2 regions of the Vagococcus sp. QWL-13 genome follow, and region 1 is predicted to be linked to the other one. Evidence: riboswitches for the same ligand, from Rfam matches in the RefSeq annotation. Region 1 holds a riboswitch; the other holds the start of a gene.
The links. Region 1 has a riboswitch for thiamine pyrophosphate ahead of thiT (energy-coupled thiamine transporter ThiT). Riboswitches for the same ligand answer to the same signal wherever they lie in the genome.
Positions count from the first base shown of each region.

Region 2: it holds a riboswitch for thiamine pyrophosphate, as region 1 does, so the genes downstream of both, AC4PHI_RS02970 (thiamine-binding protein) here and thiT (energy-coupled thiamine transporter ThiT) in region 1, are expected to answer to the same signal.

Region 1 covers NZ_CM178746.1:304,853-320,325, reverse strand. Annotated here, with positions in the region: gene AC4PHI_RS01635 (sensor histidine kinase) at 1-1,377, opposite strand, end outside; gene AC4PHI_RS01630 (ANTAR domain-containing response regulator) at 1,374-1,955, opposite strand; partial or broken gene AC4PHI_RS01625 (transposase) at 2,256-2,673, shown strand; gene rlmH (23S rRNA (pseudouridine(1915)-N(3))-methyltransferase RlmH) at 2,880-3,359, opposite strand; gene AC4PHI_RS01615 (S1C family serine protease) at 3,710-4,969, shown strand; gene AC4PHI_RS01610 (YitT family protein) at 5,108-5,953, opposite strand; gene AC4PHI_RS01605 (hypothetical protein) at 6,468-6,656, shown strand; gene AC4PHI_RS01600 (ZIP family metal transporter) at 6,831-7,649, opposite strand; gene thiT (energy-coupled thiamine transporter ThiT) at 7,824-8,402, opposite strand; TPP riboswitch at 8,491-8,581, opposite strand; gene holA (DNA polymerase III subunit delta) at 8,774-9,799, opposite strand; gene AC4PHI_RS01585 (DNA internalization-related competence protein ComEC/Rec2) at 9,890-12,001, opposite strand; gene AC4PHI_RS01580 (ComE operon protein 2) at 12,213-12,725, opposite strand; gene AC4PHI_RS01575 (helix-hairpin-helix domain-containing protein) at 12,752-13,384, opposite strand; gene AC4PHI_RS01570 (beta/alpha barrel domain-containing protein) at 13,493-14,194, shown strand; gene AC4PHI_RS01565 (Cna B-type domain-containing protein) at 14,528-15,473, opposite strand, start outside.
Region 2 covers NZ_CM178746.1:613,220-628,692, reverse strand. Annotated here, with positions in the region: gene AC4PHI_RS03020 (ABC-2 transporter permease) at 1-530, opposite strand, end outside; gene AC4PHI_RS03015 (ATP-binding cassette domain-containing protein) at 527-1,378, opposite strand; gene AC4PHI_RS03010 (GntR family transcriptional regulator) at 1,381-1,752, opposite strand; gene AC4PHI_RS03005 (hypothetical protein) at 1,959-2,309, opposite strand; gene fumC (class II fumarate hydratase) at 2,410-3,768, opposite strand; gene AC4PHI_RS02995 (NAD(P)-dependent malic enzyme) at 3,850-5,022, opposite strand; gene AC4PHI_RS02990 (aspartate ammonia-lyase) at 5,040-6,398, opposite strand; gene AC4PHI_RS02985 (ABC transporter ATP-binding protein) at 7,917-8,654, opposite strand; gene AC4PHI_RS02980 (ABC transporter substrate-binding protein) at 8,660-9,658, opposite strand; gene AC4PHI_RS02975 (ABC transporter permease) at 9,669-10,433, opposite strand; gene AC4PHI_RS02970 (thiamine-binding protein) at 10,402-10,698, opposite strand; TPP riboswitch at 10,782-10,878, opposite strand; gene AC4PHI_RS02965 (ABC transporter ATP-binding protein) at 11,228-12,001, opposite strand; gene AC4PHI_RS02960 (6-phospho-beta-glucosidase) at 12,305-13,627, opposite strand; gene AC4PHI_RS02955 (MurR/RpiR family transcriptional regulator) at 13,860-14,612, shown strand; gene AC4PHI_RS02950 (alpha/beta hydrolase) at 14,654-15,473, shown strand, end outside.

The DNA.
Region 1 (15,473 bases):
AGCGATTTCCAGGACCCCTTCCAAATTATCCTCTACCAGACGTCGTGTCAATTCCAGACCAGATAGACTCTCATCATCCCGCTGATAATCAAAGCCGCCGCCATTGTCAGTCACTGCAATATGAGCATGCTGTTTCTGAAACACTTGAATCAAGATAGTGTTGTTGCATCCAGAAGATTCAACCCTTTCTTGAAAAGCATACTTAAGTGAATTTGTAACCAATTCATTGACCGCCATCCCAATAATCGAAACTTTCTCTGAGGACATCATCACAGAATCCCCTTCTATCTGCAGTCTCACATCATGAATGGAATCATACTGCATTTTTTTGAAAAGGTGCTGAAGAAAAGCTGTAATATTTACTTCTTCAAAATTATTGACTGACAAAAAATCATAGGTCGATGCCATAGATAAAATCTGATCGACTGCCTCCATAAAAATAATTTTTGCTGTTGTGTCACTTATCTTTCTTGCCTGTATGTTAAGGTAGCTGGCAATAATCTGCATATTATTTTTGATACGATGATTGACTTCTTTGAGAGCCACTGTTTTTTCGTTCAATTCTTTTTCTTTAGTTTTCAGTTCGGTTTTATCCACGATAAACATGAGTAAAGATCCGCTGAAATAAAAATAACGCAATAACAGGACTCTGTCGGATATTTCGACTTCCTCCACTACCAGCGGATTTTTTTGGTCTGAAGATTTCCTTTTTTGAGAAAGTCTCTCCAACGCTGAAAATGAATAATTACCTAAACTGATATTAGTAAAGGTCAAAGAGGTTAACTTTTCTTTATAGCCTAATGCCTCATAGAGTTCCTGCGCCGCTTGATTCACATAGTTTATTTTTTGATCCTCGGCAAAAATAATCACTGCGTCATTTAAGTATTGCCCTAAATTTTGTTTAGCATTCATAAAATCTGCAACTGTTGGTTCTGAGAAAGACACTTTTGGTTCGACTCTATCTTCTCTTGTGGGTGTCTCAATCACGATTGCCCCGATACTTTGATGGTGGTTATTGATAATCGGGACTGCATTTTGCTGCACCCATACCCCTTCTTGTGTCATTGCCCTCAACCCTTTGGAGGCAAGTCCTAGTTCAAGGGTTCTCAGTGTTCCCGGCTCTTTTTTCCGATGTGCCAGTTCGCCGACAATTTCTTTATGATAAATCGACGGTGCCGCTGTCGGTTTGGCATGGGCCACAACTACTGCAGTATCGATTTTTCTAGTCAAGCAGTCCACACACACATCTGCATTAGTTAAATCAGCAATGTGCTGAATCGTAGAAGCCACCGCAACAATTTCTCGAATATCGTCCTCAGAAAGTCCTGTCCGGTTCCGGCAAAGGGAGGAAATCTTTTTTTCATCCATCTCACTCATGTCACTTTCACCTGATCGTTGTTGATAATCAACTGAGCAACCTTTGACATGGCAAAATTTCTTTCTTTACTGATATTTTTAATTTCCTGATAAGCTTCTTCTTCGGAACATTGTTTTTGTCTCATTATAATACCCTTTGCTCTATCAATGACAATACGATTATCCAAACGTCGTTGTGTTTTTTCCAGCTCACACTGAGCAGCATGATATTTTCTAAAATTACGATGCATCATTTCTATTGTTGGTACGATATTTGAACTATTGATCGGCTTCATAATATAACCGGAAAGGCCAATCTTCCTAGCCTCCATCATTAAATCCTCATTGCAGTAAGCCGTCAACAAAATGATGCTGACGGAAGGATTCATTTTTAAAATAACTTTGCTGGCATCCAAGCCATTCATCACCGGCATTTTTACGTCCATCAAAACGACTTCGGGTTGAAAACGCTTAAATAATTTGATCGCCGAAAAACCATCTCGGGCTTCTCCTACTACCTGAAAGCAAGTTCCTTTGAACGCACTTCTCAAATCCATTCTGATCAAAGTTTCGTCATCTGCAATCAATAATTTAATCATGATTTTTCACCTTTTCTGACTATTTTCCAACACCCAAAAAATCAGAAGTGACCCACCATCTCATTTTCATACTAGCACTAATCAGAAAAAATGTAAAATTTTTCTGCGCTATGAATAAGGGTCGTTTATTGTAGAAAGCGGAGAAATTTAACAGGGTATATCTGTATTTTAATTAAGTTTATTTTCCTAAAATGATAATCGATAAAGTCAATATAATTGTGTAAAAGATAAAAGGCCATGCAACAGCCCTTTTACGATACAATGTTTTTAACCACAAAAACATACCTAGGAGGACTTTCTCATGCCCAATTTCAACAATGTTGTGTTCATGTTGCTAGAAACATTGCTCTTAAGGTAAGGGTAAGCGATAGAAAAGAAACATGTGACGATTTTAAACGAGTTTATCAAGCCGATTCAAAAGAAGAAGCGATCAATCAAATACATTTAATGAGTGAAAAATGGAAAAAGCAGTATCCAAGAGTGGTCAAGATACTCCTGAATCCTGCCATATTAACATTTTTAAATTTCCCTCCATCAGACGAACCATCTATTCGACTAATCTGATTGAAAGCTTTAATAAACAGCTGAAAAAATATACAATGAAGAATCTCTTGAGAGATTCTTGATATCTTAATTTAATAATTATAACCAGGCCTTTTTAGGTCGTGATCACGGAGAGTGCGAAGAAATTCAAGATACTTTGGAATCAATGTTCTAAATTAATCATTCGGGATGGACTTTCCATTTACACATAATTCTTGAAATAACCATTTCCTACTTCTTTACCAACCCACTATATCGTTACGCCCCTCCATAACGACTACCTAGCGAAGATAAATATCTAGGGTAGCGTTATGTCAGATATACAATGCCTAACGATTAAATCGTTAATGTTAAAGGATCATCAAAAACAAAAAAACCGCATCATTTATGATACGGTTCTCCTTTCATAATCCTAAATCCTCGATAGATTTGTTCACTTAATACTAAACGGATCAGCTGATGGGGTAAGGTGATATTGCCAAAGGACAACTGTTCATTGCTGCGCCGGATTACCTCATCTGATAGCCCCAAAGACCCCCCTATAACAAACACCAGACTGCTTTTACCGTGCAACATCGCTTGTGACATACTTTGAGCAATCTCTTCAGAAGAAATTTTTTTCCCCTGAATAACCAAACTATACACATAATCTGTTTCTTTAATCTTACTTAAAATTCTGGCTCCTTCTTTCTCTTTCACAGCAATCATCTCATTACTGCTCAAATTTTCCGGAGCCTGCTCATCAGCCACCTCAATGATGTTGAAATTTGTATACTTCCCTAGACGCTTAGCATACTCTGATATCCCTTGTTTTAAATACTTCTCTTTTAATTTTCCCACTGCAATAATAGTAACCTTCAATTTTAAAATCCTCTCACGAAATTTTACATGATTCAGTTTAGCACAGCAAAAACAAGTTATCCACACTTATCCACAGCTTTATACACATTTACATAAAAAACATCTTGTCACATCCTTGATTTTATCTTTTTTAGGGGAAAAATTTATCCACAATTCACAAAACAGACGTTCTGTGGATAACTTCTGTGGATACTGTGGATGACTTATCCCATCTTATTCAATAGTTCATGCCTATTTTATCTAGAGATTTTCATAAAAAATTCAAACTATATGGTTAGACTTATATTTGTAATGTAAGTTATACTGAAGATAACGAATGGTAAGGGAGGATTGGTGTTTACACCACTGGCATGATAAAAAAAAATACACGTAATAATCAGTCTTTTATGAAAAGATTCGGTACAGGCCTTATCGGAGGCGTTATAGGAGGAATGTTAACTTTCGGCGGCGCCTATGTGATTTTAGAGCAAAATAATCCCGATACTACTTCTTCCACGACAGACTCTGCACAAAACACAACTACTAAGGTAAGCAATATTACTTACAATGTAAAAAGCGACACAACGAAAGCTGTAGAAAAAGCACAGGATGCTGTTGTATCAGTGATTAATTTGAGAAAAAAACAAGATCAAGTGAATCCTTTCGGTGGTCTTTTTGGAACAAATGATTCTGAAGCAGGTTCAGACGGAGAAAATTCTGGAGAGCTTGAGACTAATAGCGAGGGCAGCGGTGTGATTTATAAAAAAGAAGGAAATTATGCTTTTATCGTCACAAATAATCACGTCGTATCAGGTTCAGATGCACTGGAAGTTTTATTCAAAGACGGTACCACGGTGGAAGCCGAGCTGATAGGGAGCGATACTTTTACCGACTTGGCAGTTCTTAAAATCAGCAGTGACAAAGTGACAACCGTAGCAGAGTTTGGCAACTCCGATAATATCAACGTGGGAGAGCCTGCCATCGCTATCGGCTCACCTTTAGGGACAGAATATGCCAGCTCAGTCACTCAAGGAATTATCTCTGCCAAGGACAGGTCTATCACAAACAAAAACGAAGGAGAGCTCATCAGCATCAATGCGATTCAAACGGATGCCGCAATCAACCCCGGCAACTCCGGTGGGGCTTTAGTGAATGCTGCCGGTCAGGTCATCGGCATCAACTCCGTCAAAATCGCCTCATCCGGCAACGGGATTTCCGCGGAAGGTATGGGCTTTGCGATTCCAAGCAACGATGTCGTGGATATCATCAACCAACTGGAAAAAGACGGCAAAGTTACTCGTCCGGCGTTGGGAATCAGCATGTACGATTTGGCAACCATCAGTTCAGACCAGCGCGAGAAAATTTTGAACTTGAAAAAAGATGTGACTAGCGGTGTAGTCATACTTGGTGTCACTCCTGCCACACCCGCAGAAAAAGCCGGACTGGAAAAATATGATGTCATCGTAGAAATGGACGGGGAAGCTATTGAGTCTTCCTCAGATTTACAATCCATCCTCTACAAAAAACAAGTAGGCGACAAAATAAGCATCACATTTTACAGAGGCAGCGAGAAAAAAACTGTTGAGACAGAATTGTCCATCGACCAGTCGGCTCTCAAGTCTAATGAATAAAAAATCAGGTTGAGCAGTAAATGATTTTAAATCCGAAAGAGAAAAATGTGTAAATTAAAACTCCCATGAAATCAATTTTTTAAATCATTGATTTCATGGGAGTTTCTTTATTGAAAGACTTTTAATTCAGACTCTTTCCTATAATTTACTCAAGCTGAACCCGCGCCCCATAACTTCACTTGCCGGCATGACCACAACAAATGCGTGAGAGTCTAGGGCAAGAACTTCTTCTTTTAATGTGTGGAACTCTTTTTCCGGCAACACACACATCAACATCGTTTTTTTATTTTGGTCAAATCCGCCTTCTACTTGGAACTTGGTCAGACCGCGATCCATTTTATTTACAATCATCTCAGTGATTTCTTTTGGATATTGGGAGATGATCATCACATTTTTGGAACGGTTGAAACTCATTTGAACCAAGTCCACCACCCGTCCGATAATAAATAATGTTATCAAAGAATACATCACTTGTTCTACATCAAAGGCTAACAGTGCTAAGAGAATGACTATGCCATCAACGATAGACACACTCAAACCCAATGGGATTTTAAAATAAACATTTACTATTTGTGAAAGGATTGCTGTTCCGCCAGTAGAAGCATTTCCTTTAAAAACCAGACCTAACCCTATGCCCGTCATGACACCGCCAAAAACAGCGGCAAGCAACAAATTAGAAGTCAACACAGGCACATCCTGAACTAGCCAAGCAAAAAAAGGGAAAATAAGACTGCCGTAAATTGTTTTCATTCCCACTTCCCTTCCTAACAGCCAAAAACAAAGAATCAGAAGGGGCAGATTTATGGCGTACAACACAACAAATGAAGGGATTTTAAACATATAACTTACGATAATACTGATCCCCGTAGCGCCTCCGGCAACTATATTGTTGGGTTCCATAAATGCATGCATGGACAAGGCCAAAATAAGTGCACCTATTGTCACAAACCCGAAAGATTTTATTTTTTCAAAATTATTTCGTATCACTCATTGATTCCTCCTAGAGAATAAAATGCACCGGAAAAATTTATTCCACGTATAATATTCAGTATAAATAATCCCCACAATCACTGTCAACTAGGCTAAAATGCAAAAAACTCTTGCTTTCCCTGCATATTTATGAGATTATAATTAATAAAATTAAATATAGATGAGGATTTTTTCGTTCTATACTTTGATTTTATTTACAAAAGTTTTCCCCTATGTATGGAGTAGTAGAGTTTCATCGTCTCTACTGCTCTCTTTTTGTGTCAGAATAAAAAGTACGTATGATGATCAGATGAGGACTTAGCACGGATTGACTTAGACCAACACTAGATACCAAAAAATATTTTTCAGCATTTGTCATAAACCTACGATAAATTAATTTTATCTCATAATTATCATCAGTTTCTTTCCTACCAATTGATTAGAAAAAAATCAGGCTTTAGGACCACTACAAAATTAATTTCTTTTGCTAAACTTAATGTATAAAGAAAGTTTAATGGAGGTCTAAAAAATGAGAAATCAATCTTCTGTACATAATTTATTTGCCATCGTCGGATTCATCGTTATTGCGGCCATTGGTTTGTCCTTGCTGAGCGGAATCTTGGCCTTTGCAATCAAAATCCTGATTCCTGTTGCAATCATCGTCTTTTTGGTACGTTTCATCTCAAATCCTGATAAAAATAATCGTTATAAATATTGATAGGCTTCCTGATTTTTTGCAGTTTATCAATAACCATTGTTTCGTCAAGGGACTGGAACAAATAAACCGATGCGAAAGGGGGACTCCCCTTTTTCACAAATTAAACTAAGAAACTATCATTTTGAACAATACAAAAAGCAGTTAAGCTGTGACGGCTCAACTGCTTTTTTGCTTTTAGCCTAAAGCCACATCCAACACCATCATAATAATAAATCCCACCATCACACCAAAAACACCGTAGTGGGCACCTTTCGTCGTAGTCTGCTGTGCCTCAGGTATCAATTCCTCCACCACCACATAAATCATCGCTCCTGCTGCAAAAGCCAATGCATAGGGTAAAATAAAGGTCATTCTAGTAACTAAAATCGCCCCTAAAACCCCTGCAATCGGTTCCACCAATCCTGAAGCTTGACCGTAAACAAATGATTTCCAACGGCTGAGTCCTTCCTGTCTCAGAGGAATGGAGACTGCGGCCCCTTCCGGAAAATTCTGAATACCAATTCCGATAGCAACAGCCAACGCTCCCATGACTGCCTGTACAGGATTAGAAGCCTGTGTTGCCGCACCAAAAGCCACTCCTACTGCCAGTCCTTCAGGAATATTATGCAAAGTGATTGAGAAAACCAATAAGACCGTCCTCTTCAGATGACTCGGCATTCCTTCTCGTTGGTGATTGGGACCAAAATGCATATGGGGAATTAACTTGTCAGCGATATACAAAAACAAACCGCCCGCCGCAAAGCCGATCCCGGCTACTAACCAAGGGATATCACCATTTTCTCTTGCTTGTGCGATTGCCGGATCTAACAACGACCAAAAACTTGCAGCAATCATCACACCAGAAGCAAATCCCAGCATCAGATTTAAAATATCTTTTTTGATGTCTTTAAAGAAAAATACAAGGCCTGCTCCTAAAGCAGTCATACCATATGTAAACAATGTGCCTAACAGCGCTTGCTGCCATGGCAGCAGACCTATAAACCAATCTATCACTACACTAGCCTCCCGTCTAAATATTGTCCTCTCATATAAATAGTAACACATCTCACGAAATCCAACAATTTTTTTAGACATGCCAAAATTTTTTTAATAAATTTAAGGGAGATACTAGTTTTCATACAGAGACGGGCTTTTTTAACGTGTCAAAACAGATAAAATATCCCTAAATCAGGCCCGGCGAGGAGTCGGCACAAACAATTGGGGTCTGATTTTATAGACAACGAGAAGCACAACGACAACGTAAACTGCATTTGCCACACCGCTGGTCCCATTGATGAGCAAAGAATACACATAGGGGCTCATGTTTTTTGGCGCATAACTTCCCCAAACGGCAACCCCGGCACAGAAATGCCAAAAAAATCTTGCCAAGGCAGCTGAAGCACCGCCAAGAATGATCATTGTGTGGACAGTCTTATCATTATCGGACATGATTCCAGCTTGCAATTTCTTCGCAACAATGCCCCCAAGACCGCCGAAAGCAAATGCGAACGGATATTCAAAAATGATTTGAGGCACACTCAGGAAATATTTCATCGCTCCCCCTGAAACGATTGCCAGCAATCCCCAAAGAAAACCGGAAGTCATTCCTGGTGCGAGTCCTCTGCGAAATGAATACAGCACCAGCGGCACCAAACCCAAAGATAAATCAAAAAATCCGATATTAGCCGGAACTAACGTCAAAACCATCCCCATGGCAGCGATGATTGTCCCTTCCAACCAGACACTCAAATTTCTTGTGTGACTCACTTGATTGTTCATAAAAAAATCCTCCTTCATTTAGTATAGAAATTAACCATACAACGAAAGGAGGAGTAGCAAGTCAATAAGATGATAGTTGCAACTCTATCACAATCCCTACGCAAGTCTTAACTTAGTCAGGTTAGAGGGTATAATCTCAGCTTTTTACGGCACCCCTTTGTGATGGTAAGTTCTATTTAATTTTTTTACAGTCATATTGTACCATAATTCCCGCCGACAACCAAAAATATGATTTCTGTCATCAGAGTTTCCTATCATCCTGACCGTCAGTTGGCTTTAGAATGTCCCTTTTACCAAAGATGATATGCTTTAAATATAGATGATTAGATTTTACAAGATAAACATCGCCACACGAACAATCAGACTTTAGCACCATGTTTCAACAAAAATAATTCAAATAATAATTCTTTATCCATCTGTCCTGTTTTAAATTTTAAATCATTTTCCACAAGTTCATCAAAAATACTGCCCAGCTCCTTGAGTTGATATCTGCGGACTTGTCCTGTAGCCAGCTTGATACGATAAGGGTGGATTTTCAGCACATCGACCATATTGCTCTGCTGGTAACCCATGGTCAACATTATTTTTACTTGGATCAGTAAACGGAAATGCTGCATTAAAATAGCATTTAATTTGATGCTGTCTTCGCCGGATAGTAATAATTCCCGGTAGAGGGTCAAAGCTTTGTTCGGTCTTTTATTCATCACAAACTCCACCAGTTCAAAGACGTTTTGTTCCAGAGATTTGGGCACCAGACTCTCCACTATCGGTTTCGTTATTTTTTTATCATCTGACGTATATAAAAATAACTTTTCCAGTTCACCCATGATTTTTGATAAGTCCATGTTTGACAATTGGAACAAGGCTTCCAGCGCCTCCGGGGTTATGCTGTAATCCATGTCACGGATAGCGTGGCTAATATACTGCCGCGTTTCTTTTTCCTTCATGGTATGTGCAGCAATCGAAACAGCTTTGTTTTTCAACTCTTTCACTATTTTCTTCCTGTTATCCAACTTATCATAAGGCGCATAGATTACCAAAACAGTGGTTTCCAAAGGGTGCTGCAAATATTCAATCAGCTCCTCCACATCGTGTACCACACCGCCTTTGCCCCGTTCTCCCGTTAAGAAATAAGGATTGTCAATCTGGACCAGCCGTCTCTCTCCAAAAAAAGGCAGCGTGCGAGCTTCATCCAAGGCTAGAGCCAGCGGGGTAGTCTCCATATCAAAGCGAATGGCATTCATTTCATCGTCTTGATCTTCCAACACCTGTTCCCTTAAAGTCTTTTTAAACATATCGCTCAAGTATTGCTCAGTTCCTGTCACTAGATAAACTGATGAAATATTTCCCTTACGAATTTTGGCTAATTCATTTTGTAAAGTCATGTCCATATCCTTCCGTTCTGTTCTCTCTTTGTCAATTTTAGCATTTTTTTGTGAAAAAAGCTTAAAAAGGAAGAACCTTAGTACTTTATTCTATAAACCAGACTCAGGATTGATTTTTCTGATTTTGCTTAATGATTGCCCCCAAAGACGCCACTGATAGTACACCATGCCGGAGTCATCGGTCCTGAAGGTTTCAACTTTATTTTCTTGTAGTAGTTCAAGGACTTCTTCATGGGGATGTCCAAAACGATTTTCCCGTCCGCAGGAAATAATTGCTGTTTGAGGACTCAAAGTGCGGACAAACTCCGCTGTGGATGACGTGCGGCTGCCATGATGGCCTACTTTTAAAACATCGGTCTGTAAGTCAGGGAAAGTTTGAATCAGCTCCCGTTCCCCCTCTGCTTCTAGGTCTCCAGTAAATAAAAAGCTCGTACCTTTAATGACCGTCCGCAACACTAAAGAGTGATTATTGTCGCCCTCTCCTGATTTTTGCGGGTAAAGCAGGTCAAAGGTCAAATCTCCAATTTTCAGTTGCCGGGGTCCCAGAGCGGGTACCAGCTTCGTAGTTCTTTTTAAATTTTTCACTTCCGTCAGAAAACTTTGACTTTTTTCAAGTCCCTTGCCAAAAACGAGATGAAGGATGGGGATTTCTTCCGCCAGTTCAGCTAAATCTCCAATATGGTCTTCGTCGCCATGACTGGCAAAAAATAAATCAATCTGAGAGATTCCCCGACTTTTTAAAAAAGGAATGACTGTATAAGATGCCCCTGCACGACTTATTTCTTTTTCCTGCCATTTCTCAACGGAAAAGTTTAATCTTCCCCCTGTGTCGATTACAACTACTTTCCCATGGAATGGTTCCTGTATGACAATGCTGTCTCCTTGCCCCACATCCACAAAAGCAACAATGCCATCAAACTTCAAAAATTTCTGTCCGCCCAAAAGCAATATCAAAAGAAACAGAAACCGCCAGCTTTTTTTACTGCTTTCTGGAAAGTAATGCAGCGCCGTTCCCAATAAAAATAATAATACACAGCACAAAAGCCATGAATAAGTCCCAGTTGTTATTTGAGTGAAGCGCCACTCCCCCAGAAACAACAGAGCTTGATGGAACTTCTGCAATAGCCCTTCAAACCAGTGAAGCAAAAATATATCAGGGAACAGGACCCCTAAAAAAATACAACACATCAAGGCTGGCAACAGGAACCATTGAAAGAAAGGTAAAAGAACAAAGGATAAAGCTAAGCTCAACAGGTTCCATTCAAAAAAATAAAAACTTGTTAACGGCAAAGAACATAACGTCAGTAAAAGAGAAAACATCAGCTGCCGCTGCCATAAAACAGTAAATAACTTAAGGTACGGCTGGAGATAAAGGATACATAAAGACATGCCGAAAGAAAACTGCCCGCCTATACTGAAAACAGCAGAAGGTGAAAACAGCAAACTGGCCAACAAGGTCAAACTCCAAGAGTCAAGAGCAGACAGGTGCCATCGGAAGCGCAGATTGCTACTCTGAATCACAAGAAGCAAAACCGCCCTTAACACACTGATAGTTTGCCCCGCTAAAACATAAACAAAAAACAGAAGCAGCAGTTCCAGCCAAAAAATAGTTTCTAAAGTTATATCCAACCTTCTGAACACATAACGAAAAATAGAAATAAATGAAGAAATGTGCATCCCTGAGATACTAAAAAAATACAACACTCCCAGCCCTTCAAACACCTCTTTTTCTTGCTGAAATCCTGTATCCTTGATACCAAGGAACAAACTTTTCAGATAGGATGCGGTAAATTTTGGGAAAGTCTGGTCGATCTGCAAGGACAACTTCCGTCGAATAAACTCTATCATTTTGACGGGATGTTTAGGGATACTTTCTTCGATGACCTTTACGTCTTCCACCGTTACTATTTTATTAATATTTTTCCCTGCTAAATACTTGCGCTGATCAAAGCCATTCAGATTGCGTACCGTGTCCGGCAATCCTTCCGTTCCTGTAACAGTTAAAACAACAGGGGTACTTTGGTACTGCCACCAATTTTTTTCCTCTTGATTTGTCAAAACATATTCAAAAAGCTTTGGCTCAGAAGTTTTCTGCTCCGTACCGGTAAACCTGAGAAAGTTCCCATTGATTTGACAATCATTGAAATCGACTTCTACTGTCTGTTGATAGCTGGCGGGGCTTTGTGCTACCGGAAAAGGCATCTGTCTTCCCTGCCAAATAAAAAAAGCGGCACCAAACAGCACAACAAAAAGAGAGTAACCTATCATTACTCTCTGTCTGGTAAAAATCAATCGCAGGCATACAAATAAACAAAATAAAACACTGGGAAAATTACGGTAGAAAAAAACCGCATAAATACTTAAAAGACTGAGTGCTGGAAAGACCCAATAATTCTGCAGACTCTTGATTTGATTACTCTTCTGTAAATAGCTCTCCGCCGGACTCTTGCTGAAATTTTTCATTTCCAAAATTTAATTCGGCAAAATATTTTTTTGACAACTGGACCTGATGAATCTCCACCTTGGTTTGCTTCAACAACCCCATAACATAATCATCGTTACGGTAGTTTGTTAAATAATGGATTTTACGAATGCCCGCCTGTAAAATCATCTTAGTACACTGAAGACAAGGAAAATGTGTCACATAGATTTCGGCACCTTCAGTAGGCACACCAAATTTAGCACACTGTAAAATGGCATTCATCTCAGCGTGAATCGTCCTCACGCAGTGACCGTCCACCACATAACACCCTTCATCAATACAATGGACATCTCCGCTGACAGAGCCGTTATACCCGCCGGCAATGATGCGTTTATCACGAACTATCGTCGCCCCCACAGCTAATCTGCTGCAAGTACTCCTCAAAGACAACAACACACTTTGAGCCATAAAATATTGGTCCCATGGGATTCTTTCAAAGCTCACTGCTTTCCCTCCTGATTAGTCATTCTCTAATCAATTGTAATCGATTCCCGTAAACTGTCAAAGGTTTTTTCACCGATTCCTTTCACTTTTTTTAAATCCTCCAATGTTTGAAACGAACCATGTGCTTCTCTGTATTGAATGATTGCTTCTGCTTTTTTCTCTCCGATACCGTTCAAAGTCTGCAACTCCGCCGCATCTGAACGATTGATATTGACTTTGTCTTTCTTTTCCGAACCAGCTGCTGTGAATGATGACTGAGAAAAAGCTGTCCTTTGTTCTTCTCCCTTTTCAGGCACATAGACCACCATTTGATCTGTTAACAGTTGTGCCAGATTAACTTGATTCTGATCGGCAGTATCAGTGAAGCCGCCGGCAAATGAAATCGCATCTTGAACTCTCATATTAGAAGAAAACTCATACATGCCAGGATGATTAACGGCCCCTTTAACGTCTATGTATTTTATTTCCATTGATTGACTGGTTTTGGTTTCTTCCTGAGCAATCTGTTCTGTCGAAAAAAGTGTCTGATTCTCAGCTTCTATTTCTTTTTCACGAGAATTTAAACTTCTAAACAAAATCACCAGCAGAAAAACACTTAAAAAAATCAACAGAAAGGTCTTGAAATTCAAATAATCCAGCCACATCTTCCCTTTTTTCAACAAGATCACCTCTCTTCATCATTAGAATTCGCAAAAAGAACTATTTTATTTTTCTTCCTTAGGGTATGATTGAGGCGAAAGAAAATTTATATTTTAGAGGTGATAGCTATGCGTGATTATCCAATCGAAATACCAGAAATAATGACAGCCTTAAGACTTGACCTTATTAAAGTGCCCCCCGTCATCAGATATTGCAGCGGCATACGTATTTTCGGCAGAAGGATTAAATCTATCGTCTATACGACAGATATTGCAATCATTCGTAATATCGATGCTGATGCTGCGATTGCTGTCTATCCCTTCAGTCCCCATCCTACTATTACCAAAAGTATTACAGAAGCCGCGGATATTCCTGTGTTTTGCGGTGTAGGCGGCGGGACAACTCAAGGCAAACGTTCTGTTCAAATGAGTATTTTTGCCGAAGCTCAAGGAGCCATAGGGGTCGTCGTTAATTCCCCCACACCTAAAGAAACTATCAATGATATTTATAAAACAGTTGACATCCCTATTGTGGCCACTGTCACGTCTGTCTATTCAAATGTGGCGGAAAAAATTGAAGCGGGGGCTAAAATTTTAAATGTCAGCGGAGGGAAAGATACAGCGGAAGTCGTTAGAAATATTCGAAAAGAATTCCCAAAATTTCCCATTATCGCTACCGGCGGACCTACGGACGAGTCAATCATGGAAACTATCCAAGCAGGGGCCAATGCCATCACTTACACACCGCCAAGTAATGGTGAGTTGTTCAGTCGTAAAATGGAAATTTACCGGGAAAAGGAAAAACAGCGCTCTTTAGAAAATGAAGAATAGACGTGGTATCTTGGGAAGATGCCTGAAAAATTAAATTTTTTGGAGTAGTGAAATCTGCTCTGAAAATATTTTATGCGGTCATTATTAATTCGAAATCATATTTCCATAAGAATCGGCCTCGCAAAAGTTAGACCAAAACTAACTTTTGCGAGGCCGATATATTTAGATGGGCAGATTTTTATTTGAACTTTTTCAACACTTCTGTTTTATCCTTTTATGTCAGCGACTGACAATCCCCTATGAGGTTAAACTTGTTCATACTTTGCCGAAGATATTTAACAACATCTGATGAGCACTTTTATAACTGTTTTTTTGGAATCAAAGCTGATATCTTTATTTATTCATATTTTTTCTTCTGCTGAAATATATCAGCAAACTTAAAGCAACTATCGCGACTCCAATCAGTATTCCAAACCGCGCTTTTTCTTCTCCAGTTTTCGGTAAGATCCAGTCTTTCTTAATAGACGGTTTAGCAGACTTGAGAGTGTTGGTCACGGCGATATTTCCTGTACTATCATCTGTGATACTTTCTTTGTAGCCAGCAGGGACATCGACTTCAGCGACTGTGTATTCGATTTTCTCGCCTTTTTCGTTTTTGCCATCTAATTCTTCCCAAGTATATTTCCAATCGTTAGCGTCATTAAGGACTACTTCCTTGCCAATTCTCTCCCCATTGGCCAACAATTGAACTTTAACGCTCTCAGGGCGAAGTCCAGCACGATCGTTTTGATCTTCCCAATACTTGGTCACACTGATATTAATTTTGTCCGGAATGTAACTGTTGATGAGATTATAACCTGCAATTTTTGTGGTATAACCTGCAACAGCTTCTTCTGTAATTGTGTAGGCAACTTCCTTTCCTTTAACATATTTCGGCAAATTGGTAAATTGATACGCCCATCCTGTCTTCGCAGTGACTTTTTGATTGAGAATTACTTTACCATCTGCCAGCAGATTAACCGTAATACTTTCAGGTCGGTCTTTAGCCTTGTCTTCGTTATCCTCCCAAATTTTTTCTCCTCGGATCGTTATCATTTCAGGTGTATGACGGTTGGTTAAAACAATCACCCCGTCCACCACTTCACTGGTGCTCTTGTAACCCGTAGGCACTCCGGTTTCCTTCACTGTATATGTGATGGCTTTGCCATTTTCTTTCTCCGGCAAATCTTTCCACGTGTGGCTCCAATGGTTCGTCTCGTCTAGCGTAATCTCTGCTCCAACGGCTTTATCATCGCCATACAATTGGACCCGGATATTTTTTGGACGAAAGCCGTCCTGA
Region 2 (15,473 bases), 310 kb from region 1:
ATTAATGCAATCATTTGTTCTCGTGATATTAGTTTTGCGAAATTAGGGGACAACACACCGATAAGGACAAATAATATGATCATCACCATCCGTCCTCTCTCGCTGCCGAACTTCAAATTGATGGGAATCAGCAACGCCGGAACAACCAATGAGATAAATATGGCAGCGATAATCATCAGCAGCCACGAGGACAAGCCGGAAGCTAAAATCCTTTGCCCATACAGCAAAAACAGCAGGACACTGGCGAGAAGAGTCATAGCAGAACAAAATAAAAAGCTGAATGCGTATTTCTCCACCGTATATAATGTACGAGTGATGGGCAGAGTAAATAAAAACGTGTTACTGTTATTGAACTCATCATAAGCAATCGTGGAAACTCCTAATGTCGAGGCTAAGAAAGCTATTGCAAAAACTCCCAAAATAGGTTCTTCATTTCCCATCACCAGAGAAAGCACCATAAAAAGGCCGATGGTGACGGAAACTCTTTGTGATTTTAAAACAAACAAATCTTTTTTCAATAAACCTGTCATGATTCTTCCCCCCGATTGACAACAATCATAAGTTCATCAATTGTCGATTTTTCGATGACAATTTCCGGATAGTTATCCAGATAATATTGCTTTTGATCAGTGAGACACAAGTATCCATAAGACTCTTTTTTACGAAATACGATGTAGCTTTTATCTAGCTGAGCATACTGTTCCTCGCTTAACTTCAACACTGCATATTGCCCCAGTAGTTTATCCACTTCTTCATGGAAAACTATTTCCCCATCTTTAATCATGTAAATATCGTCACATAAACTTTCCAAGTCTGATGAGATATGAGAGCTAATTAAAATACTGCGTTTTTCATCTTTTTCCATGTATTCTCTCAACAAATCTAAAATTTCATTTCTTACGATTACATCCAACCCTGTGGTCACCTCGTCAAGTATCAGCAGTTTCGCATTATGGGTGACTGCCACGATCGTTTTTAACTTAGCTTTCATCCCAGAGGAAAATTCTAAAATTTTTTTCTGTTCAGGAAGGTCAAGCTTGAGACATAGCGAGTCAAACAGGGCTTCATCAAAGTCAGGATACAATGATTTTAAAATCTGCCGGATCTCTTTGACACATAGATAATCGCTGAAACCAGTATCTGTCATGACTACCCCTATTTTTTCTCTATCCTTGATACCTAATTCGCTGGGTTTTTTTCCAAAAATATTTATTTCACCGCCTTCAGCAGAAATCAAACCTAGAAGTAATTTGAATGTGGTACTTTTCCCAGATCCGTTGCTGCCGATTATCCCGGTAATATAACCCGCCGGCACGTCAAGGCTGCAATTTAATTGAAAATCGCCGTATCTTTTTTTAGCTTGCTTCATCCCTATCATGTTCATCCCTCCAATAACATCTTAAATAATACTTCCAGTTCCTCATCAGACAATCCTGCAAGTCTGGCACGCTTGATCAAAATATCCAACGCTTCTTCGATTTCTTTTTTTTGCTCTTCTTCAAGAACAGTGACATTTAACTGATTAACGTAGCTGCCTTTGCCGTGAACGGTCGAAATAAACCCTTCCTGTTCCAAGAAATCATAGGCTTTTTTGACCGTCAAAGCACTGATACGTAATTCTTTTGCTAAACTTCTAACCGAAGGAAGAGCTTCCCCTTCACTGATACGACCTTCGATGATTTCATTTTTTATTTGTTCAACAACTTGTTCATAGATAGGGATCATCAGCGAATTATTAATAATAATTTTCATCTCTCCCCTCCTTCACAAACAGTGTATAACAGTATATAACACTTGTCAAGAAAATTTAAAGTTACATTCATCTTTAAACAAAAATATGCAGTGATAATTTTCAAAAATATTATAAGTCAGTAAATAAAAAATCATCTGCAGATACTTATTATCATTCTGTTGAAAGAATCATAAAAGTACCTGCAAATGATATTAGCTGATTGTTTTTATAGCTTAAACTTTTTTTTGAAAAACTTAAAACAAGCGTAGGCAATGGCAGAAGATACACTCAGATTAATAAAAAGAAAAACTAAACTGGAATAAAATTGAAATGGCAGAAGCTTTTCCGCAAAATAATTTACAAGCAGAAAGCAAGCAATGCCTAAAATACCACTAAGCACTTGGAACAGCAATTCCCCTGACCTTGTCTTTTTCGTTTTGGGGTTGGTGGGTAAAAAATTTTGTCCTTTGCCGATAGGATTAGTTTGTCTTGTCATGTTCGTATTATGTCTGTCAAATTCGCTTTTTCTGATATTTGAACTTTCATTAAATTTTCTTTGCCTTTCCCTATCACCCATTTATTATCACTCCTTCTAAAACTGACCGAAGCATTATTTGAGAAAGAATACTCGGTAGCTTCTATAATACAGAAAATTCAAGAGCATCATTTTCTATTGCTTACACCATTTTTTCAGGGATGACCCACTGATCATATTCTTCCTCTGTAGCATAACCCAAGCGCAGCACCCCTTCTTTTAATGTCAAATTATTTTCATAGGCAAATTTTGCCACTTTGGCACTTTTGTCGTATCCAATGTGGGGACTCAACGCTGTTACCAGCATCAATGATTTTTTGACACCTTCAGCCATGATGGCACGATTGACTTTTACCCCTGCCAGACAGTGAGTTCTAAAAGACTCCATGGCTTCCGTCAATAACTTGGCGGACTGCAAAAAGTTGTGAATAATCACTGGTTTAAACACATTCAATTCAAAATTCCCTTGACTGCCGGCTACTTGTATTGTTGTGTCGTTTCCCATGACTTGGACGGCCACCATCGTCAAAGCCTCCGCCTGGGTCGGATTGATTTTTCCCGGCATGATAGAACTGCCGGGTTCATTTTCAGGCAGGCTGATTTCTTCCAGCCCAGCTCTTGGGCCGCTTGCAAGCCAGCGGACATCGTTGGCAATTTTCATCGCATCCCCCGCGAGTGCCCTCAATGCCCCATGGGTGTAGGACAAGGCCGAATGACTAGTCAGTCCGTAATATTTATTTTTTTCAACAATAAAATTTAATCCTGTCAGCTTACTAAGTTGGTCCACCATGGCCGAGTCAAAATTTTCAGGTGCATTTAACCCGGTCCCCACTGCGGTCCCTCCGATAGTTAAATAACGCAAACTTTGGCTGCTTTCATCGATGAACGTCAAAGATTTTTCAATCATTGCACGCCAACCACTGACTTCCTGTCCAAAAGTCAAAGGTGTAGCATCTTGCAGATGAGTGCGTCCGATTTTGATAGTTTTTTTATATTTTTTCTCCATCTCCTTAAACAAGGCTATCCACTTTTTCAGTTCAGGTATCAATTCAAGTCTCACCGCTTTATAAGCAGCGATATGCATGGCAGTGGGGAAAGTATCATTGGAACTTTGCGACATGTTGACATGGTCGTTGGGGTGGATATCGGTGCCTCTTTGATTGGCTAAGTTGGCAATGACTTCATTAGTATTCATGTTGCTTTGAGTGCCGCTGCCGGTCTGATAGACTTTGAGCGGAAACTGCTCGTCCCATTCTCCCCTCAATATTTCATCGCAGACGGACACGATCCCAGTTTTGGCGTCTTCTGACAACTTGCCCATCTGACAATTCACATACGCTGCGGCTTTTTTTATTTGCACGAGCGCATAAATCACCTCTATGGGCATTTTGTCTGCACCAATATCAAAATAAAATTTACTGCGCTCCGTTTGTGCACCCCAAAATTTTGAAGCGTCAACTTTTACTTCGCCAAGTGAGTCCCGTTCTATCCGATAGGCCATGTTTGATACTCCTTTTTATATTTTTATGATAGTCAACACATTTTAATCCGAAAACGAAAAGCTGAATTTATCTCCGATTGATTAATAAACAGCACCGCTTTTACGGGCGGCTTCTGCAACTTTTTCAGCAACAGTCAGACAAATCCGTTGGTCAAACACGTCAGGAATCACGTATTCTGGAGCAAGCTCATCCTCGCCGATTAAGCCGGCAATGGCATAAACGGCTGCCTCTTTCATTTCTGCATTGATTTTCTTAGCCCCAGCATCAAATGCTCCTCTAAAAATCCCCGGAAAAGCCAAAACATTATTGATTTGATTTGGAAAATCAGAACGTCCTGTACCCATGACTTTCACACCTGCTTGAGCTGCTTCATCAGGCATGATTTCAGGAACAGGGTTAGCCATGGCAAACACGATTGGATCTTTTTTCATCGTCTTAATCATTTCTGTCGTCAAGGCCCCTGCAATAGAGACACCCACAAACACATCTGCCTCTTTTATAGCATCAGACAGATTCCCTTTGATTTTCTTTTGATTGGTTTTTCGGGCCAAGTCTTCTTTATACGTTCCCGCTAAACCTTCCCTGCCTTCATAAATCAAACCCTTACTGTCGCAGGCGATGATGTCAGTAACTCCCAGATGCAATAATAAATAAATAATCGCTGTCCCTGCCGCTCCCGGACCATTCAGGACGACTTTAATCTCGTCAATTTTTTTGTCCACTAACTTTAAACTATTGATTAGGGCCGCTGCCACAACTATGGCTGTTCCATGTTGGTCATCATGAAACACGGGAATATCTAAAGTTTCCTGCAATCTTTTTTCAATTTCGAAACATTTCGGTGCAGAAATATCTTCCAGATTGATCCCCCCAAAGGTTGGCGCAAGAGACGTGATGATCTCAACTAATTTGTCAGGATCTTGCTCCGCTAAAGCTACAGGAAAGGCATCGATTTTCCCAAACTGTTTGAATAATAATGATTTGCCTTCCATCACCGGCATGGAAGCCAAAGGTCCGATATTTCCCAACCCCAGTACCGCACTGCCGTCCGTCACCACTCCCACTAAATTCCCGCGGCTTGTGTAACGATAGCTGTCCTCGGGATTTTTTTCAATACGTCTGCACGGCTCTGCCACTCCCGGTGTGTACGCTAACGCTAGCTCCTCCCTGTTTGTGACCGCTACTTTGCTTTCCACGCTGATTTTCCCTTGGTGTTCCTCATGCATTTTTAAAGCTTTCTCAATAGTTGTCATAATTTCTTCCTTTCCCTTTATTCATAAGAAAGACGATCAAGTATTTCTTCTTTGACTCCCCGTTTACGTGCCGCTTCTCTAATACTCATCCCTGTTTCCAAACTTTCTTGTGCAATGTCTGCCGCCTCTGTGTAACCAATCGTTTCAGAGAGAACGGTAGCCAAGTAGGTGCTGCGTTCCAAATTTTCATGACAACGGGTCTTATCTGCCTGAATACCGTCCACACAATTCACCGTGAAAGTATGGATGCCATTGGTCAGCAGTTGAAATGATTCTAACAATTTATAAAAAATCACCGGTTCGAAAGCATTCAGCTCCAGCTGTCCTGCCTCCACTGCCATGCTGATTGTCGTATCATTTCCAGCCACCACAAAAGCACATTGTGTCAAAACTTCCGGAATGACCGGATTGATTTTTCCCGGCATAATAGAAGAACCATTTTGTCTAGAAGGAATGATGATTTCTCCGATTCCCGCCCGCGGTCCTGAAGAAAGCAGCCGGATGTCATTGGCTACCTTTGATAAACTTAAAGCAATGGTTTTCAGCACACTTGAGATAACAAGAAAACAATCGATGTTTTGTGTCCCGTCTACCAAATCTTCTGCAATAGTCAACTTCTCACCAGTAATGTCATTTAAAATCGGTACAACAGTTTCAGATAATAAAGGATCTGCCGTGATTCCAGTACCGATTGCCGTTCCCCCCAGATTGATACTCTCCATCTCATAGACAGCGGCTTTCAAGCGTTTGATCCCTCTTTTTGTCACCGAATGATAAGCATGGAATTCCTGTCCTAAAGTCAAAGGTACCGCATCACTCAACTGTGTACGTCCTAGTTTCAGGATATCCTTGAACTCTTCTGATTTATTTTTAAAGCTGCGGCTCAACTCTTCCAACTGTTCCAGTAACAAGGGAATCTGCTTCAAAATCGTCAGCTTGCCGGCAGTGGGAAAAACGTCGTTTGTTGATTGCCCCATGTTCACATCATCAATAGGATTGAGAATTGAGAAGTCTCCCTTTTCTCCGCCCAAAAGTTCGATTCCCCGATTGGCAATCATTTCATTGATATTCATATTGCTGCTAGTACCCGCTCCCCCCTGGATAGGGTCCACAATAAACTGATCGTGAAATTGTCCTTCAATGATTTCATCGGCCGCTTTTGTGATTGCAGTCATTTTTTCCTCACCCAACAAACCTAACCGGTAATTGGCAAGAGCTGCCGCTTTTTTTACTTGGGCCAAACTCTGGATAAAATCAGGGGAAAACGGCTGACCTGTAATATCAAAATTTGTCTTTGCCCTTAATGAATGTACCCCGTAATAACTATTCTTAGGAACTGCTAACTCTCCAACACTGTCTCGTTCAATTCTGCTCATCTAATCTCTACCTCTTTGTCTTTTATTTTTCCGGCGATTCAACTTAGGCTCCTTAAAAACACATAATCATTTACGATTGCTATCTTTTATAAAAAAAGTCCGACAATAAATTTAAAATGATTCCCAAAAGTCTGATAACGCTTTATTTTATTATACCATTATCCTTGACATAGGCTAATACTTTTAGTGATTTAGAGAGGGATATTAATGAAACTTGATAACTTTTCTTTTTTTAAGCAGTTATTTTTATTTTTCTAATAAGCACAAAAAAAGAATGCATCCCGCCTTGCGCCACGGATGCATCCCCCAGTTAAAAAAAATACATAATTATCATTTTGATCTGCCTGTCTGCTTTAGCCTCACCTCCGTTATCTATCTTCAATTCAAAATAAAGGACTCTGATATTTGTTGGGAATGTCATGAAGTCATGTAATGTTATTTTGGGGACATCACATGGCAGTGTGTATCAGAAGTGTTGAGGGGAGTCGACAATGATACAACTGCCCCTTTATTTTGAAAAATAGCCAAAATCTTTCTTGTTTGTCAAATTCACTCGAAAAGCTGGCCACTGTATTGAAAACTATCCCGTTTGACCATCAGTTTTAATCGTCAGGTGTTTTCGTGTTCTCCCTTGCAGCAAAGCTTTTCTTATTATGAAAACATAGAAATCCATTAATCATTTTCTACGTTAAATAAAATTAAAATAACAACTATACATCATTTTGAATTAATCACTATCACAGAGCATATTTTTTAGACTTCAGCAAACTGATCGTACATTTTCTGAAATAACCTTTGTGTTTTTTCTAAAAAAACCTTCTCAAAAAATGTTTCTCGCCAAAAGACAATGGATTAAAACCAAACATATCCCTGTCATTAGTTGTTTAAACTATCATATAAAAATAAAACAAACGAATAAAAATAAATATGTAATTTTTCTATCCACGATATTTACTTTCCAATAAAGCTCATGTTGCCGTCTTAATTTTTTACATTTAATAATAATATTTATCGAAATTAAATAACAATTTTTGTTGACTTTTATAAAATATACTATTTGATGTGATTACGCAACAATTTTCATCAAAATTGGCAATTGTTTTATCAAAGCTTAATCTTTTTGTTAAAATCTTTAATTTATTGTAATTAAAATAGGAAATCCGCCTTGACCATTTTCACATCATTCTATCCTAATTGAGCGTAAAATAAAAAACACTGTGGCAGTGTTTTTTATTTTACGTTTTTGCACCATGTTTTAATTCGTCAGTGGTGGTTTGATGATAGTGCCCAATCGTTTGCCCGTTTCACTATTGAATATACCGTCCTAATGCAGAGTTCAATAAATCAGTTTTCTTCAAAGGTGCGATAGTCATAGTTTTATCTGTGGGTATTATTCTAGCAAGAACTATGATAAAAATTTCTCTCATTGCTGACCAGATATTACAATGATAGATGAATTTTACCTTAGCGTTTTTTGTTTATTTAGAGTGGCTAACTTGACTTTCCAACTCACTCTCTTTACTTTAATTTTTCCAACAAATGTTTTTTATATTTTAGAAAATCAGTAGTTACAAGGAAGTTGACATTATTTTTACTATTTGAATCAATATCTAATGATTCAATATTTTCTTTTTGAGTCCCATTTAATATATAGATTCGATCTGATAATTTAATCGCTTCGTCAATATCATGGGTGATAAAAAGAGTTGTTAATGCAAGTTTTCTGTGTATATTGAGATACCATTCGTGAATTTCATTTTTAGTAAAAGTATCCAAAGCACTAAAAGGCTCATCCAATAAAATAAGATTGGATGAAAACAGATAAGTCCGCAATAGTGCGATTCTTTGCCGCATTCCTCCAGAAAGTTCAATTGGGGAAGCCTTGTTGACACTGAGTAAATCGAATTCCATAAGAAGTTGATTTGCTTCTTGAAGTGCTTCTTTCTTCTTAACTCCTTGTAAAATCAGCGGCAAGGCTATATTTTCTTCAATCGTTTTATAAGCAAGCAGTAAATCTTTTTGCAACATGTAAGAAACTTTTCCTGGCCGATTGACTATTGATTCACCGTCAAGCAGCACATCACCACTGCTTGGAGTCAGTAAGCCGGCAATAATATTAAAAAGCGTTGTTTTTCCCACGCCGCTTGGACCAATAATACTTACAATCTCATGCTTATTAACATGAAGATTTAGATGGTGCAAAACATTTTTTCCTGAAAATGCTTGCGATACATTTATGACTTCCAATTTAACCATTCTGCTCACTCCGGCAAATAATCATTCGTAAAGCCCGTATTTTCAGGAATTTCTTTTTCTATTAATTGATTGTCACCTAGCCAATTGTAAAAAGCGTTCCAGCGTTGCGGATTGATGTACCCCCACTGTTTTTCATCTGCAAGATATTGTTTAGACAACCATTTTTGACTTGCTAAAACCAAATCTTCATTTAATTCCGGTACTTCTCCTGTTAAAATAGACGCTGCTTTTTCTGGAGAATCGACCGCAAATTTATAACCTTTTGCAGCAGCTTTCAAGAATTTCTTTGCCACATCTTTCTTTTCTTCCAAGAAAGAATTATTTGAAATAATTACAGGGGTATAATAGTCAAAAACTGGATTTAAATCTTTAAAATAGAAGTAATCAGTTGGAACATTTTCGCTTTCAGCGGAAACACCGCCCCAACCATAGAAAACCCAGATTGCATCAGCCTGTTTTTCCTTCAAAGCCAGCGGTTCATCTACAATATTATTCGGTATCAAATTGACTTTTTCAAATTTTCCACCATCTTTTTCCATTACGTTAGCAATGGTTGCTTGTTCAACTGGTGAATCCCATGTAGCATAAGTCTTACCTTCCAACCCTTTAGGTCTATCGATTCCCTCACCTTTACGAGATATAATTCCAGACGTATTATGCTGCAAAATAGTTGCTACTGCAGTGACAGGCAAGGGATTGTCAGAAGCATAATTAGGGGCTAAAGAGTCTTGAGCAGTGATGCCAAATTGAGCTTTTCCACTTGCCACAATTGTTGAGGCATCTCCATCAGAGGGCTGGACAATCTCAACATCTAAACCTTCTTCTTTAAAATACCCTTCCTGTTGTGCAACATATAATCCCGTATGGTTGGTATTAGGCGTCCAATCCAAAACAAAAGTGATTTTTTCTAACTTCTCACTTTCTGCCTCGTTTTTTTCATTATTGCATGCTGTTAAAACAAATAAACTGCTTAATACAACTAATACTTTCCATTTCAATTTCATTTTTCTCCTCCTAAATTTCTTCTTTCCACGGCATAGTCAACTTTTCTGTTAAGTTAATCAATGCCATTAATAGCAAACTTATTAATGATATCAAAAAAATCACCGCAAACATCTTATCGAAATCATAAGATTTCCGTACTCGTGTCATGTATACTCCTAATCCCTCAAAGCCCCCCAGCCACTCTGAGATTACTGCACCAATCACTGCATAAGTCACCGCAATTTTTAAAGCAGAAAAGAAATCACCTAAGCTCGCTGGAATCTTGATGTGCCAGAAAATCTGTCTGCGATTTGCTCCCATTGAATATAGCAGGCGAAGTTCGTCAGGATCAACAGATGAAAAACCATTTAACATCGCCACCGACACTGGAAAGAATACGGTAATGACAATCAAAACAATTTTTGGCATAATACCAAAACCAAACCAAATTGTCAGTAGAGGTGCAATAGCGACTGTTGGAACTGTTTGAGTTAAAACTAGCAGAGGATAAACTATTTTTTTTATTTTTTCAAAGTTATCCATAAAGATTGCAACTGCAATCCCCAATGACATTCCAAATAATAATCCTAATAATGCTTCTATCAAAGTGATTCTAGAGTGAAACATTAACAAATCAAAGTCATTAATGAATGCCTCCCCTACTTGTAAAGGGGATGGCAGCATGAATAGCGGAATCAACCCTAGTGAACTGACACCTTGCCATAGCAGCAACAGAACGAGAACTGAAACACCAGAATAAATATTAATGTTCGTGTTTCTTCGTTTTTTCTTCAATCCCTAGCACATCTCCTTCAGGTTTGTAAACAATTTTTACATAAGCAGATACACCGGGAGCACCAGCTTCAATAGCGATTAATTGACAATTTTTAACAACTTCCATCAACTCATCATAACTGCCCTCAATACTGGTTTCAAACGCACCAACCTGATAGGTCAAACCAGTGCCGGCTATATAATTAATCACTTCATCTACAACTCGGACAACTTCTTTTTCTCCTTCTACTTTTGGTAACACTTGAATGGCAATACTTGCTTCCATTTTTCTCCCTCTTTTCTTAAAAATAAAATAAAAAAAGACATTTTCTCCAAATAGAGAAAATGCCTAAAATAACCTGAAAAAATGCGTATTTTTGACATGCTCCCTACGCTGGTCTTAACCAACAGGTTCAAAGGGTCAGGTTTTACCTTCTCAACGCTTCGCGTCCCCCTGCATAATTTTCAATTAGAGAAAGCGTACACTCTTTTTTTGTTATTGTCAATAGTCCATATAACATTGATACACTTATTAATCATCATGTTATTTCATGATCGGGCGTTTTAAAAAAACAAGTAATATTTCGTGATTTTTTAGTTTCAAGATTTTCTGGAGCACTTCTTCTCCCTGAATTTCAATATTAAGTTAGCCGCTTAGGTAAAATATCCCTGCGATTTTTAGTTCCCACCATGATAAAAACCCTCTGCATTGCTGAGTAAATACTTCAATAATCTATGCATTTTACCACGGTTTTTTATTTGTTTTAGGACAGCTAACTTTATTTTACAACTAACCCTGTTCTTTTCAAACGGTACTATTCCAGTGAAATCGTCAACCTATTAGGGGCAATTTCTACAACGTTCACCTTTTCGTCGTAAAATTTACTTAACAGCTCCGGCTGGAACATTTTTTTCCGTTTGCCCTTGGCGAAAATCTCCCCTTCTTTTAGCAATAATATATTTTCAAAAACTTCCGGAATTTCTTCGATGTAGTGAGTCACGAAAATCAAACCGATATCAGATTGATTTTGGCCAATACGGTCAATCCTTTTCAGAAGCGCATCACGGGCAAATAAATCCAAACCATTGCACGGCTCGTCAAAAACAAGCAAGGCAGGATTTGCCATCAATGCCCGTGCAATCAAAACCAGCTGCTGCTCCCCCTGCGAAAGAATGCCGTATTTTTTGCCGATTAAGTGTGCTCCCCCACACTGACTAAGAGTCTGTTTCGCCAAATCTTTTTCTTCCTTAGTGGTGGGAACCCATACACCGATGCTGGCAAACTTGCCGCTCAATACGATTTCTTCAGCCAAATCTTGAGACCGCAGCTGTTCCTGTAAATCAGAACTAATCCAGCCGATATTTTTTCGCAGTTCCGGGATGGAAGTTTGACCAAATTTATGATTTAAAACAGTCAGTTCTCCCTCAGAGGGCCACAAATACCCGTTTAGCATTTTTAACAGTGTCGTCTTGCCTGAACCATTAAGACCCAAAATTGCCCAATGCTCTCCTTTTTTCATCTGCCAATCGATGTCTTTTAAAATGAGCTCATTGCCTCTCGCAAAAGAAACTCCCTTAAATTCAAACATTTAATCACCCTCTTCAAATTTTCTCATCTGATTTTCATTTTACCATTAATTTGTGGGCGATAATAGTCTAGAAAACATTAGAGAGAATTAACGCAAGCCAGTGCTAAGTATTTTACCGTTAAAAAGTTCCAAACTTTCTGAATATTTTTTTGATTTTCGAAAAAAACAGCCGGGTACCCGGCTGTTTTAGTATGGCTCTATAATATTTGGTGTTGGTAGAAAATTTTCAACTTTTCCCTATTCAATCAAATCTTTTCGGCTGGATTTTCTGTTTTCTCAACACTGATTCACCAGTTCTTGGGCTTACTCACCAAAGAAAACAGGCAAATATTTTTTGTGCGCTTCCAGCAGCTCTTCCATAACTTCCAGAGCAATGTCCCCGCTGGTAATCAAAGGATTCATCATGAACGCCTGAAGCAATGTGCCTCTGTCCCCCGTGACAGCCGCTTCGATTGTCAACTGCTCCATCGCTTTCATGACTTGCAGCAACCCCCGCTGTTTTGGTTCAAAACTGCCAAAGTTAAACGGTACTGCGCCTCTGCCTGTGATGAGAGAAGTGACCTCCACCGCACAGTCATCAGGCAAATCAGTGATTGTCCCGTTGTTCAACGTGCTGACGGTCATGATTTTCTGCTTGTCGTTGTAGATGGAACTAATCACTTCGCAAGCGGCGTCGCTGTATCGGGCACCGCCCCGCTCTGCCAACTGTTTAGGCTTATAGTCCAACTTAGGATCTTGGTATAATTCAAACAATTCTGCTTCGATTTTCTTGACTTTTTCTGCCCGTGTGCCATTTGCTTTAAAGTCTTCCAATTCTTCTGCCAACATTTTGTCTGTGTAGTAATAGTAATTGTGATAAGGGCAAGGAACCATGTGCAGATTGGCCACTTGCTCATAAATCAACCTGTTATCTTTTATATTGGCCACAATGGACGGATTATTTTCTTTCCCGTACATCAGGCGGATTAATTCATCTGTGCGATTATTTCCTTTTTTGTCCACCGCTGTATGCCAGTGCAAATGGTTGATACCGGCAAAATGGAAAAAGACATCTCCAGGATTTTCTCCCAAGAGTTCTGTTTCTTCTACGACAGCATTCACAGGAATGTTGCATAGTCCGATAACTTTGTCCCATTGACCGTAACGCAAGACCGCTTCGGTCACCATTCCAGCCGGATTAGTAAAGTTGATCAGCCAAGCGTCAGGACAAAGTTCTTTCATGTCTTCGACGATGGACAAAATCACTGGAATCGTCCGTAAAGCCTTAAAAATCCCGCCTGCTCCATTGGTTTCTTGTCCGATCATCCCATGACTCAATGGAATTCTTTCATCTAAAATACGAGCATCAAGCAAGCCCACTCTCAATTGTGTGGTAACAAAATCTGCATCTTTTAATGCTTCCCGCCGGTCCAATGTCAAATGAACGTCGCAGGGGATTCCCGCAGCTTTAACCATCCGTTTAGCCATTTCTCCGACGATAGACAGCTTTTCCTTTCCTTCTTCGATATCTACCAGCCATAACTCTGAAATGGGGAATTCATCATAGCGTTGAATAAACCCTTCCACAAGTTCTGGTGTATAACTTGAGCCGCCGCCGATTGTGACCACTTTTAATTTTTTTGCCATCCCTGCATCCCTCTTTCATCTAAAAGTTTACTTTCCTTCACTATATCTTTCATAGCGTTAACTGTAAATACTTTGAGGGAAAAACGGAGTGTGTTACATTTAAAGTGAAAATTCACATAAATAAAACAAGACGTTACATTCAAACTTGACTGACTCACTCTGTTTTTTTATAATCAGAAGAGAGAAAGACCCTTCAAAATTTATAAAAATACTGACGAAAGGAGGGAGAACTTTGCTGTTTCTGCCTCATAAAGTGGAACTGAGAAATGTGGAAATCGAGATTTATAACTACATTGCAGCCAACATTGATAAAGTCATCTATATGCGTATCAGAGACTTGGCTAGTGCAACACATGTCAGTACCACCACCATTTTGCGTTTTTGCAAAAAATTCGAATGTGAAGGCTTCACAGATTTCAAGTTGAAATTACAGCAATACGTACAAGAACAAGCAGAAAAACACCGGGACATTCAAAGAGTGGACGAAATGCCTTATATCGATTTTTTAAGGCGAACCACCAATGACAGCTTCCAGCAAAAAATTGCTGAAGCAGCACAGGTTTTGCTTGGAGCCGACTTGGTGCTTTTCGTAGGTATAGGAGCTTCGGGAACAATTGCGGCGTATGGCGCGATGCTGTTTTCTTCGATGTTTACGCTGGCTTTGCCTATTGCTGATCCTCTCAACACACCGCTGACCAATATTTCACGTGAGATGAACAAGCGGATTTGTTTAGTTTCTCTTTCTGTATCGGGAGAAAATAGAGATCTTATCGATTATATCAATCAGTTAAAAATCCATCAGGCAAAAATCATTTCCATCACCAACAGCGCTAATTCAACAATTTCAAATATGTCAGATGTGAATATCCCATATTATACCGGCACAGAAATGTTTCAGGACACAAATATCACTTCCCAGCTGCCTGTGACTTATATCTTAGAAATTTTAGCAAAACGGGTTTACAATGATAAACATTCTTCCTAATCTAACACAGCACCCATCATATTATTTCAGGAGTTTTTATTATGCCTAATTTGATTCTTTTTACTTCCAGCGTTTTTTTGCTGACAGCAATCATTGTGTTGAGTGTGACTTCTTCATTGACATTGTCGGTGAGGGTTCTTGACTTTTTCTTCCGGCTGACCAAAAAAATCAGCTGCCCGGAAAGATTCCAGCTTGAACAGAAAAAAGTCAACAAAATTTCTGATGTTCCGTATACTTCCCAATTCAATAACCACCGGGCCGACATTTATTATCCTGAGGGAGAAGGCCCCTTTCCGGTATTGTTTTGGATTCACGGCGGCGGGTTTGTTTCCGGTAAAAAAGAAGATGTGGAAGAATTTTCTGTGTATTTGGCTAATTCAGGAAAAATAGCCGTCGTGGCTATGGGCTACGAGTTGGCTCCCAGCTCTGCTTATCCCGGACAGCTGAAGCAGACAAAAGAGATGGTCGATTGTTTTTATCAGCAGCAGGAGAAATTTCCAATGCTTGACTTTTCACGCCTGCTGTTTGGGGGAGATTCTGCCGGCGCCCAAATCGCAGCTCAATTCCTCATTACCCAGACTAATCTTCCCTATGGCAATCAAACCGGAATTCCCCAAGTGATTCCCGCTCAAGCCATAAAAGGAGCCATTTTGTGTTGTGGTCCTTACGAATTAAAACAACTGACAGAAAGACACGGCGTTTCATTCATTCAAAAATTTTTAGCCGACACTGTGGCATGGGCATTATTAGGCACGAAAAAATGGCAGCAGAAACCGGAGCTTTTCGAAGCTTCTCTATTAGACAAACTTACAAAAGATTTCCCGCCTTCTTACGTGACGGACGGCAATACTTTTTCTTTCA